2 regions of the Virgibacillus sp. Bac330 genome follow, and region 1 is predicted to be linked to the other one. Evidence: a T-box and tRNA genes for the amino acid it is inferred to sense, from the RefSeq annotation. Region 1 holds a T-box; the other holds one or more tRNA genes.
The links. The T-box of region 1 lies ahead of leuS (leucine--tRNA ligase). A T-box ahead of a tRNA ligase gene usually reads a tRNA of that ligase, here a tRNA-Leu.
Positions count from the first base shown of each region.

Region 2: it encodes a tRNA-Leu, which carries the amino acid that the T-box ahead of leuS (leucine--tRNA ligase) is inferred to sense. The anticodon was not compared.

Region 1 is NZ_CP033048.1:1,044,835-1,049,252, reverse strand. It holds gene leuS (leucine--tRNA ligase) at 125-2,539, opposite strand; T-box leader at 2,929-3,147, opposite strand; gene D9780_RS04675 (tRNA 5-(aminomethyl)-2-thiouridylate-methyltransferase MnmM) at 3,250-3,846, shown strand.
Region 2 is NZ_CP033048.1:4,069,354-4,073,771, forward strand. It holds rRNA gene D9780_RS18915 (23S ribosomal RNA) at 1-810, shown strand, start outside; rRNA gene rrf (5S ribosomal RNA) at 968-1,083, shown strand; tRNA gene D9780_RS18925 (tRNA-Val) at 1,131-1,206, shown strand; tRNA gene D9780_RS18930 (tRNA-Thr) at 1,209-1,284, shown strand; tRNA gene D9780_RS18935 (tRNA-Lys) at 1,324-1,399, shown strand; tRNA gene D9780_RS18940 (tRNA-Leu) at 1,417-1,501, shown strand; tRNA gene D9780_RS18945 (tRNA-Gly) at 1,528-1,602, shown strand; tRNA gene D9780_RS18950 (tRNA-Leu) at 1,610-1,698, shown strand; tRNA gene D9780_RS18955 (tRNA-Arg) at 1,702-1,778, shown strand; tRNA gene D9780_RS18960 (tRNA-Pro) at 1,784-1,860, shown strand; tRNA gene D9780_RS18965 (tRNA-Ala) at 1,868-1,943, shown strand; rRNA gene D9780_RS18970 (16S ribosomal RNA) at 2,084-3,648, shown strand; rRNA gene D9780_RS18975 (23S ribosomal RNA) at 3,848-4,418, shown strand, end outside.

The DNA of each region.
Region 1 (4,418 bases):
GAAAGCTAGCGTTCTGCGGCACTTTATTTTTAAGCAAAGGAGGGTGTTACACAATCAATTATCTGATTGCGCAACAGCCCCGCTGCTCTTAGAAGTATCCTTGTTAAGAACAGCAACATGTGGATTAATTGGCAACGATATTAACTAGTTTCCCTGGTACAACAACGACTTTCCGAATTGTTTTATCTGTAATTAAATCTTTAATCTTTTCATTTTCTAAAGCTATTTTTTCTAATTCTTCTTTTGAAACATCTTTGGAAACATTTACTTTAGCACGAACTTTCCCCATCACTTGCAAGACAATTTCTACTTCATTTTCTATCAGCTTTTCTTCATCATATACAGGCCAAGGTTCATAAGTGATCGTTTCGGAATGACCTAACTTTATCCATATTTCCTCAGCAATATGTGGCGCAATTGGGGATAGCATTTTTATAAATCCTTCCACATATTTTTTAGGAATATATTCCGCTTTATTACATTCATTCACAAACACCATCATTTGAGAGATAGCTGTATTAAAATGCAAATTTTCAAAGTCCTCCGTCACTTTCTTTACCGTTTCATGGTAAGTTTTATCTAAAGTGCCATCATTTTCTTCAATAATCTTTCTAGAAAGTTGCCCATCATCCTCAATAGTTAAGCGCCAAACGCGATCGAGGAAGCGACGTGAGCCATCCAGCCCATTTTCTGACCACGCAACAGAAGCATCTAGCGGACCCATGAACATTTCATAAAGTCGTAAAGTATCTGCACCATGAGATTCTATAACGTCGTCAGGATTAACGACATTACCTTTAGATTTACTCATTTTCTCATTGCCTTCTCCCAAGATCATCCCTTGATTAAACAGCTTTGTAAACGGCTCTTTCGTAGGGACAACCCCAATATCATATAAAAACTTATGCCAAAAACGCGCATATAGCAGGTGAAGAACAGCATGCTCAGCACCACCAATATATAGATCAACAGGCAACCATTGCTGGAGTGCATCAGGAGCAGCTAATTGCTTAGAATTTTCCGGATCAATATAGCGTAAGAAATACCAGCAACTTCCTGCCCACTGCGGCATAGTGTTCGTTTCTCTCCTTCCTTTCATACCCGTTTTAGGATCAATGACATTTACCCATTCCTCGGCATTTGCTAGTGGCGATTCTCCCGTCCCTGATGGTTGAATATTATTCATAGACGGTAATTCTAATGGCAATTCTTCTTCTGGGACAGTTGTCATCGTTCCGTCTTCCCAATGAATTATAGGAATAGGCTCACCCCAATAACGTTGTCTAGCGAACAACCAATCGCGAAGACGGTAGGTGATTTTTTTTGCACCTTTTCCGTGTTCCTCTAACCACGCAATCATTTTCCTAATCGCTTCGTCTTTACCTAAACCATTTAAAAACCCAGAATTAATATGCTCGCCTTCCCCACTATAAGCTCCTTTTGTAATGTCTCCGCCTGCAACAACCTCAACAATAGGGAGTTCAAATTTAGTAGCAAATTCGTAGTCTCTTTCATCATGTGCTGGAACAGCCATAATTGCACCTGAACCGTAACTCATTAATACATAATCCGCAATCCATATTGGCATTTTCTCCCCATTCACAGGATTAATAGCATATGCCCCTGTAAAAACACCTGTTTTTTCTTTCGACAATTCTGTTCGTTCTAGGTCTGACTTCGTTTCGATCTCATGAATATACTTTTCAACATCATCTTTTTGTTTATCTGTTACAATTTTCTTTACCAAAGGGTGCTCAGGTGCTAAAACAGCATAGGTTGCGCCAAATAGTGTATCTGGTCTAGTTGTAAAAACAGTAAACGCTTCATTCAATGACTCAATTTCAAAGCTAACCTCAGCACCTTCTGATTTGCCAATCCAATTTCGTTGCATATCCTTTAAACTCTCTGGCCAATCCAATTCTTCCAAATCTTCTAAAAGACGATCTGCGTAAGCAGTGATCCGTAGCATCCATTGTTTCATTGGTTTACGAATAACAGGATGCCCTCCCCGCTCGCTTTTCCCATCAATTACTTCTTCATTCGCTAATACCGTACCTAAAGCAGGGCACCAATTGACAGGGACTTCATCCATATATGCTAGCCCGTGTTCATACATTTTTATAAATATCCATTGTGTCCACTTATAATAGTTAGGATCTGTTGTATTAACTTCGCGATCCCAATCATAAGAAAAGCCGAGAGCCTGAATTTGTCGCTTAAATATATTTATATTTTTATCTGTAAAAGCTGCCGGGCTATTCCCCGTATCAATTGCATACTGTTCAGCAGGGAGTCCAAAAGCATCCCACCCCATTGGATGCAATACCTCATAACCTTGCATTCGCTTCATTCTCGATATAATATCTGTAGCTGTATACCCTTCTGGATGCCCCACATGCAAGCCAGCTCCAGATGGATACGGGAACATATCCAACGCGTAAAACTTTTCCTTTTCAGAAAACGTATTTGTTTTAAATGTTTTATTTTCTAACCAATACGTTTGCCATTTTTTCTCTATTTGCTGATGATGATAACTCATGTTTTTCCTCCTATTAATTTAAATTTTCTAGATACATTAGGTTTCAGGTTCAACTGAACATAGCCATTTCAAAAATGATACTGTTTATATAGAAAGAACAAAGGCTCGGGGCGCCCGTTTAGCAACGAGCGAGTGGAACGAATCAACGAAAGTTTTAGGAATCATGCTCCTGCAACACGAGTATGCCGGCGCCCTCCGGCAAGCCCGTCTTTAGTCAACCTTCCTATTTAGAACGAACCGATGATAACTTAGCTTAGGGCAATGGATTGAAGTCGCCTACTTGCTAGGCGCTGGACGCGGCTAAATAACTTAGTAAGTTTATCCACAGCTGCTAAATTTGATAATTTCTTTGACCATAAAAAAAGCATCACGGTCCCTTCTAATTTCATAGAAGGGACGAGATGCTTTCACCCGCGGTACCACCCATTTTAATGCTCATCAGCATTCACTTGAAATCCGTAACGAGGACATACGTCAGAAACTACTCTGCAATTTTCGCTCCTGCAACAGCTCAAGGCGAGTTCATAAATAAACAGGGACAATTTCCACCTACCATTGCCTCTCTATTCCTGAAATAATTTATTACTATTCCTTGGCATTGTCATTATCTTATTATATCGAATTGTAATGAATTATTTTATCTTTGTCAAGACAACATGTGACTTCATCTGCTAAAATAAGTAGTAATAATTTTGGCAAAGGAGATAATCATGTTACACGGAATTTTGCACTATGCGCATTATTTATTAGAATCCACTATTGAAAAAAACGAAACTGTCATTGACGCAACTTGCGGAAACGGCCAAGATACGCTGTTTTTAAGTAATGTTGTTGGTAAAAATGGCCACGTTTTAGCATTCGATATTCAAGAACAAGCAATTCAAACAACTAGACAGTTAATGCAAGAAAATCAAAAACAGAATGTATCTATTATTCATGATAGCCATGAACATTTAGAAAAATACTTACCTACAAAAGAAATGTTAGTTGGAGGAGCAGTATTTAACCTTGGTTACCTGCCTAGAAGCGATAAAACCATAATCACCAATGCTAATTCCACCATTATGGCCATCAACAAAATATTACATTTCCTAAAACCAAACGGCTTGATTGTCATCGTTGTTTATTATGGTCATGAAGGAGGACACGAAGAAAAAGAAGCTGTTTTAAAACATGTAATGCAGCTGAGCCAACGCTCCTATCATGTGTTACAATATCGGTTTATTAATCAAAGAAATAACCCGCCATTTATTATCGCTATCGAAAAAAAGGGGAATGGCTTTACTAAAAGAAAATTGTCATTTTAGTTCGCTTTTTCTAAAAGAAAATTCAGAAAAACTTAGCTTGCCAAGTCTTATGGCGAATAGCATAGTTTTTCTTATACTATAAACCTTTAAACATTTATACTTTCCTATAGTGTAATAAAAGCTCGGGACGCCCGTATATACTAACGTTTTCTCTTGTTTTCTTTGTTTTTCTTAAAATTTCATTTTGTTTTTACGCATCAACAATATTTAAGACCGTATTAGGAAGCTTTTTTAATGTAGAAGGGGGCACTTAATAAGCCATCCTTCTCTTTTTAGAAAACTTGGCTTATTGTCAAATCATTATGAAGACTCAAACCTTCATTTTGCCTATTTTAAACTTTAAATCTCTATGCTTTCCTATATAAAAATACACCTGTAGACCCCGTTTAGATTTGAAATGTATCAATGGCTGAGACACCCACTTCAATTTTGAAAAGGTTTGAAACGGGAGGAAAACAGCCCACTCTAACTCGCAAGAGCTTTTAAGAACAAACAAATCGAAATAAAAAAACTCGCTACTAATAAGATTTACTTTAGTTTAAATGAGATCTCCTCTTATTGGTAATATCACC
Region 2 (4,418 bases), 1.4 Mb from region 1:
TTGAATGTTGGTACAGCTTGTACAGGATAGGTGGGAGCCATCGAAGCGTGAGCGCTAGCTTACGTGGAGGCAACCGTGGGATACCACCCTGGCTGTACGAACCTTCTAACCCAGGGCCGTAATCCGGTCCGGAGACAGTGTCAGGCGGGCAGTTTGACTGGGGCGGTCGCCTCCCAAAAGGTAACGGAGGCGCCCAAAGGTTCCCTCAGAATGGTTGGAAATCATTCGCAGAGTGTAAAGGCAGAAGGGAGCTTGACTGCGAGACCTACAAGTCGAGCAGGGACGAAAGTCGGGCTTAGTGATCCGGTGGTTCCGCATGGAAGGGCCATCGCTCAACGGATAAAAGCTACCCCGGGGATAACAGGCTTATCTCCCCCAAGAGTTCACATCGACGGGGAGGTTTGGCACCTCGATGTCGGCTCATCGCATCCTGGGGCTGTAGTCGGTCCCAAGGGTTGGGCTGTTCGCCCATTAAAGCGGTACGCGAGCTGGGTTCAGAACGTCGTGAGACAGTTCGGTCCCTATCCGTCGTGGGCGCAGGAGGTTTGAGAGGAGCTGTCCTTAGTACGAGAGGACCGGGATGGACACACCGCTGGTGTACCAGTTGTTCCGCCAGGAGCATAGCTGGGTAGCTACGTGTGGCAGGGATAAGTGCTGAAAGCATCTAAGCATGAAGCCCCCCTCAAGATGAGACTTCCCATCACTATAAGTGAGTAAGATCCCTCAGAGATGATGAGGTTGATAGGTTCGAGGTGGAAGCGTGGTGACACGTGGAGCTGACGAATACTAATAGATCGAGGACTTAACTAACCTTTTTGGTAGATGTACGTTGAATGATCTCTTATTTAGTTTTCAAGGTAACAAGGAAAAAATGACTTTTTTCAACAAAGATCTTGATTTTTTCACAAAAACGATTATAATAAGATTTGTGCCTCTTTGAAGCACAACATAACAGATAGCAACTTTGCCTGGTAGTAATGGCGGAGAGGTCACACCTGTTCCCATGCCGAACACAGTAGTTAAGCTCTCCAGCGCCGATGGTAGTTGGGACTTTGTCCCTGCAAGAGTAGGACGCCGCCAGGCGATATACATTTTTAATTCAGTATATACCGACCAGTATTATAGTATTTGGAGGATTAGCTCAGCTGGGAGAGCACTTGCCTTACAAGCAAGGGGTCGCAGGTTCGAGCCCTGCATCCTCCACCATTGCCGGCCTAGCTCAATTGGTAGAGCAACTGACTTGTAATCAGTAGGTTGGGGGTTCAAGTCCTCTGGCCGGCACCATCTAGACTAGAGATGATATTTTAAATTATTAAATTATACGAGCCATTAGCTCAGTCGGTAGAGCATCTGACTTTTAATCAGAGGGTCGGAGGTTCGAATCCTCCATGGCTCACCATTACACATTTAAATATTGCGGGTGTGGCGGAATTGGCAGACGCGCTAGACTTAGGATCTAGTGTCTTCGGACGTGGGGGTTCGACTCCCTCCACCCGCACCACAAAAAGTTCAAAGTTTGGTATTTATGCGGAAGTAGTTCAGTGGTAGAACACCACCTTGCCAAGGTGGGGGTCGCGGGTTCGAATCCCGTCTTCCGCTCCAAAGCCAAGCCGGGGTGGCGGAATTGGCAGACGCACAGGACTTAAAATCCTGCGGTAGGTTTCTACCGTGCCGGTTCGAGTCCGGCCCTCGGCACCATAAGCGCCCGTAGCTCAATTGGATAGAGCGTTTGACTACGGATCAAGAGGTTAGGGGTTCGACTCCTCTCGGGCGCGCCATATTACGGGAAGTAGCTCAGCTTGGTAGAGCACATGGTTTGGGACCATGGGGTCGCAGGTTCAAATCCTGTCTTCCCGACCATTTTCTCGGGGCCTTAGCTCAGCTGGGAGAGCGCCTGCCTTGCACGCAGGAGGTCAGCGGTTCGATCCCGCTAGGCTCCACCATAATATATTTGCTCTTTGAAAACTGAACAAAACAACCAGTATGTCAAGGAAAAAACAAACCCTGTTTTTTCTTAAGAAATAAACTGAGAGAAATCTCAGCAGCTAAGAATGATGAAGAACGGTGTTCATCATCACAAACTTTTATGGAGAGTTTGATCTTGGCTCAGGACGAACGCTGGCGGCGTGCCTAATACATGCAAGTCGAGCGCGGGAAGCAAGCAGATCTCCTTCGGGAGTGACGCTTGTGGAACGAGCGGCGGACGGGTGAGTAACACGTGGGCAACCTACCTGTAAGACTGGGATAACTCCGGGAAACCGGGGCTAATACCGGATGAAACAAAGCGTCGCATGACGCAATGTTAAAAGGCGGCATATGCTGTCACTTACAGATGGGCCCGCGGCGCATTAGCTAGTTGGTGAGGTAAAGGCTCACCAAGGCAACGATGCGTAGCCGACCTGAGAGGGTGATCGGCCACACTGGGACTGAGACACGGCCCAGACTCCTACGGGAGGCAGCAGTAGGGAATCTTCCGCAATGGACGAAAGTCTGACGGAGCAACGCCGCGTGAGTGATGAAGGTTTTCGGATCGTAAAACTCTGTTGTTAGGGAAGAACAAGTGCCATTCGAATAGGTTGGCACCTTGACGGTACCTAACCAGAAAGCCCCGGCTAACTACGTGCCAGCAGCCGCGGTAATACGTAGGGGGCAAGCGTTGTCCGGAATTATTGGGCGTAAAGCGCGCGCAGGCGGTCCTTTAAGTCTGATGTGAAAGCCCACGGCTTAACCGTGGAGGGCCATTGGAAACTGGAGGACTTGAGTACAGAAGAGGAGAGTGGAATTCCACGTGTAGCGGTGAAATGCGTAGAGATGTGGAGGAACACCAGTGGCGAAGGCGACTCTCTGGTCTGTAACTGACGCTGAGGTGCGAAAGCGTGGGTAGCGAACAGGATTAGATACCCTGGTAGTCCACGCCGTAAACGATGAGTGCTAGGTGTTAGGGGGTTTCCGCCCCTTAGTGCTGAAGTTAACGCATTAAGCACTCCGCCTGGGGAGTACGGCCGCAAGGCTGAAACTCAAAAGAATTGACGGGGACCCGCACAAGCGGTGGAGCATGTGGTTTAATTCGAAGCAACGCGAAGAACCTTACCAGGTCTTGACATCCTCTGACACCCCTAGAGATAGGGCATTCCCTTCGGGGACAGAGTGACAGGTGGTGCATGGTTGTCGTCAGCTCGTGTCGTGAGATGTTGGGTTAAGTCCCGCAACGAGCGCAACCCTTGATCTTAGTTGCCAGCATTTAGTTGGGCACTCTAAGGTGACTGCCGGTGACAAACCGGAGGAAGGTGGGGATGACGTCAAATCATCATGCCCCTTATGACCTGGGCTACACACGTGCTACAATGGATGGAACAAAGGGCAGCGAAGCCGCGAGGCCAAGCAAATCCCATAAAACCATTCTCAGTTCGGATTGCAGGCTGCAACTCGCCTGCATGAAGCCGGAATCGCTAGTAATCGCGGATCAGCATGCCGCGGTGAATACGTTCCCGGGTCTTGTACACACCGCCCGTCACACCACGAGAGTTGGTAACACCCGAAGTCGGTGAGGTAACCTTTTGGAGCCAGCCGCCGAAGGTGGGACCAATGATTGGGGTGAAGTCGTAACAAGGTAGCCGTATCGGAAGGTGCGGCTGGATCACCTCCTTTCTAAGGATTATACGGAAACATACTTGGTTGTTTGGTTCAGTTTTGAGAGAGTAAATCTCTTGATAGGATGCAAGTATCTTCATAATAAGATTTGACATCCTTTTATAGATTGTACCTTGAAAACTAAATAAGAGTAACAACGACATCAAACCAAAAGCTGAAAAGCAATATGCTTATTCATAGATAAAATTGTAAGATTAGTTAAGTGAATAAGGGCGCACGGTGGATGCCTTGGCACTAGGAGCCGAAGAAGGACGGGACTAACACCGATATGTCCTGGGGAGTCGTAAGTAGACATCGATCCAGGAATTTCCGAATGGGGGAACCCGCTGCTCGTAATGGAGCAGTACTTCTATCTGAATTCATAGGGTAGAAGAGGCATACCCGGGGAACTGAAACATCTCAGTACCCGGAGGAAGAGAAAGCAAACGCGATTTCCCAAGTAGCGGCGAGCGAAACGGAATTAGCCCAAACCAGAAGGCTTGCCTTCTGGGGTTGTAGGACACTCCATTGGAGTTATCAAGAGATTCTTTAGATGAAGCGATCTGGAAAGGTCGGCCAAAGAAGGTAACAGCCCTGTAATCGAAAAAGAATCTCCTCCGGAGTGGATCCTGAGTACGGCGGAACACGAGGAATTCCGTCGGAATCCGGGAGGACCATCTCCCAAGGCTAAATACTCCCTAGTGACCGATAGTGAACCAGTACCGTGAGGGAAAGGTGAAAAGCACCCCGGAAGGGGAGTGAAATAGAACCTGAAACCGTGTGCCTAC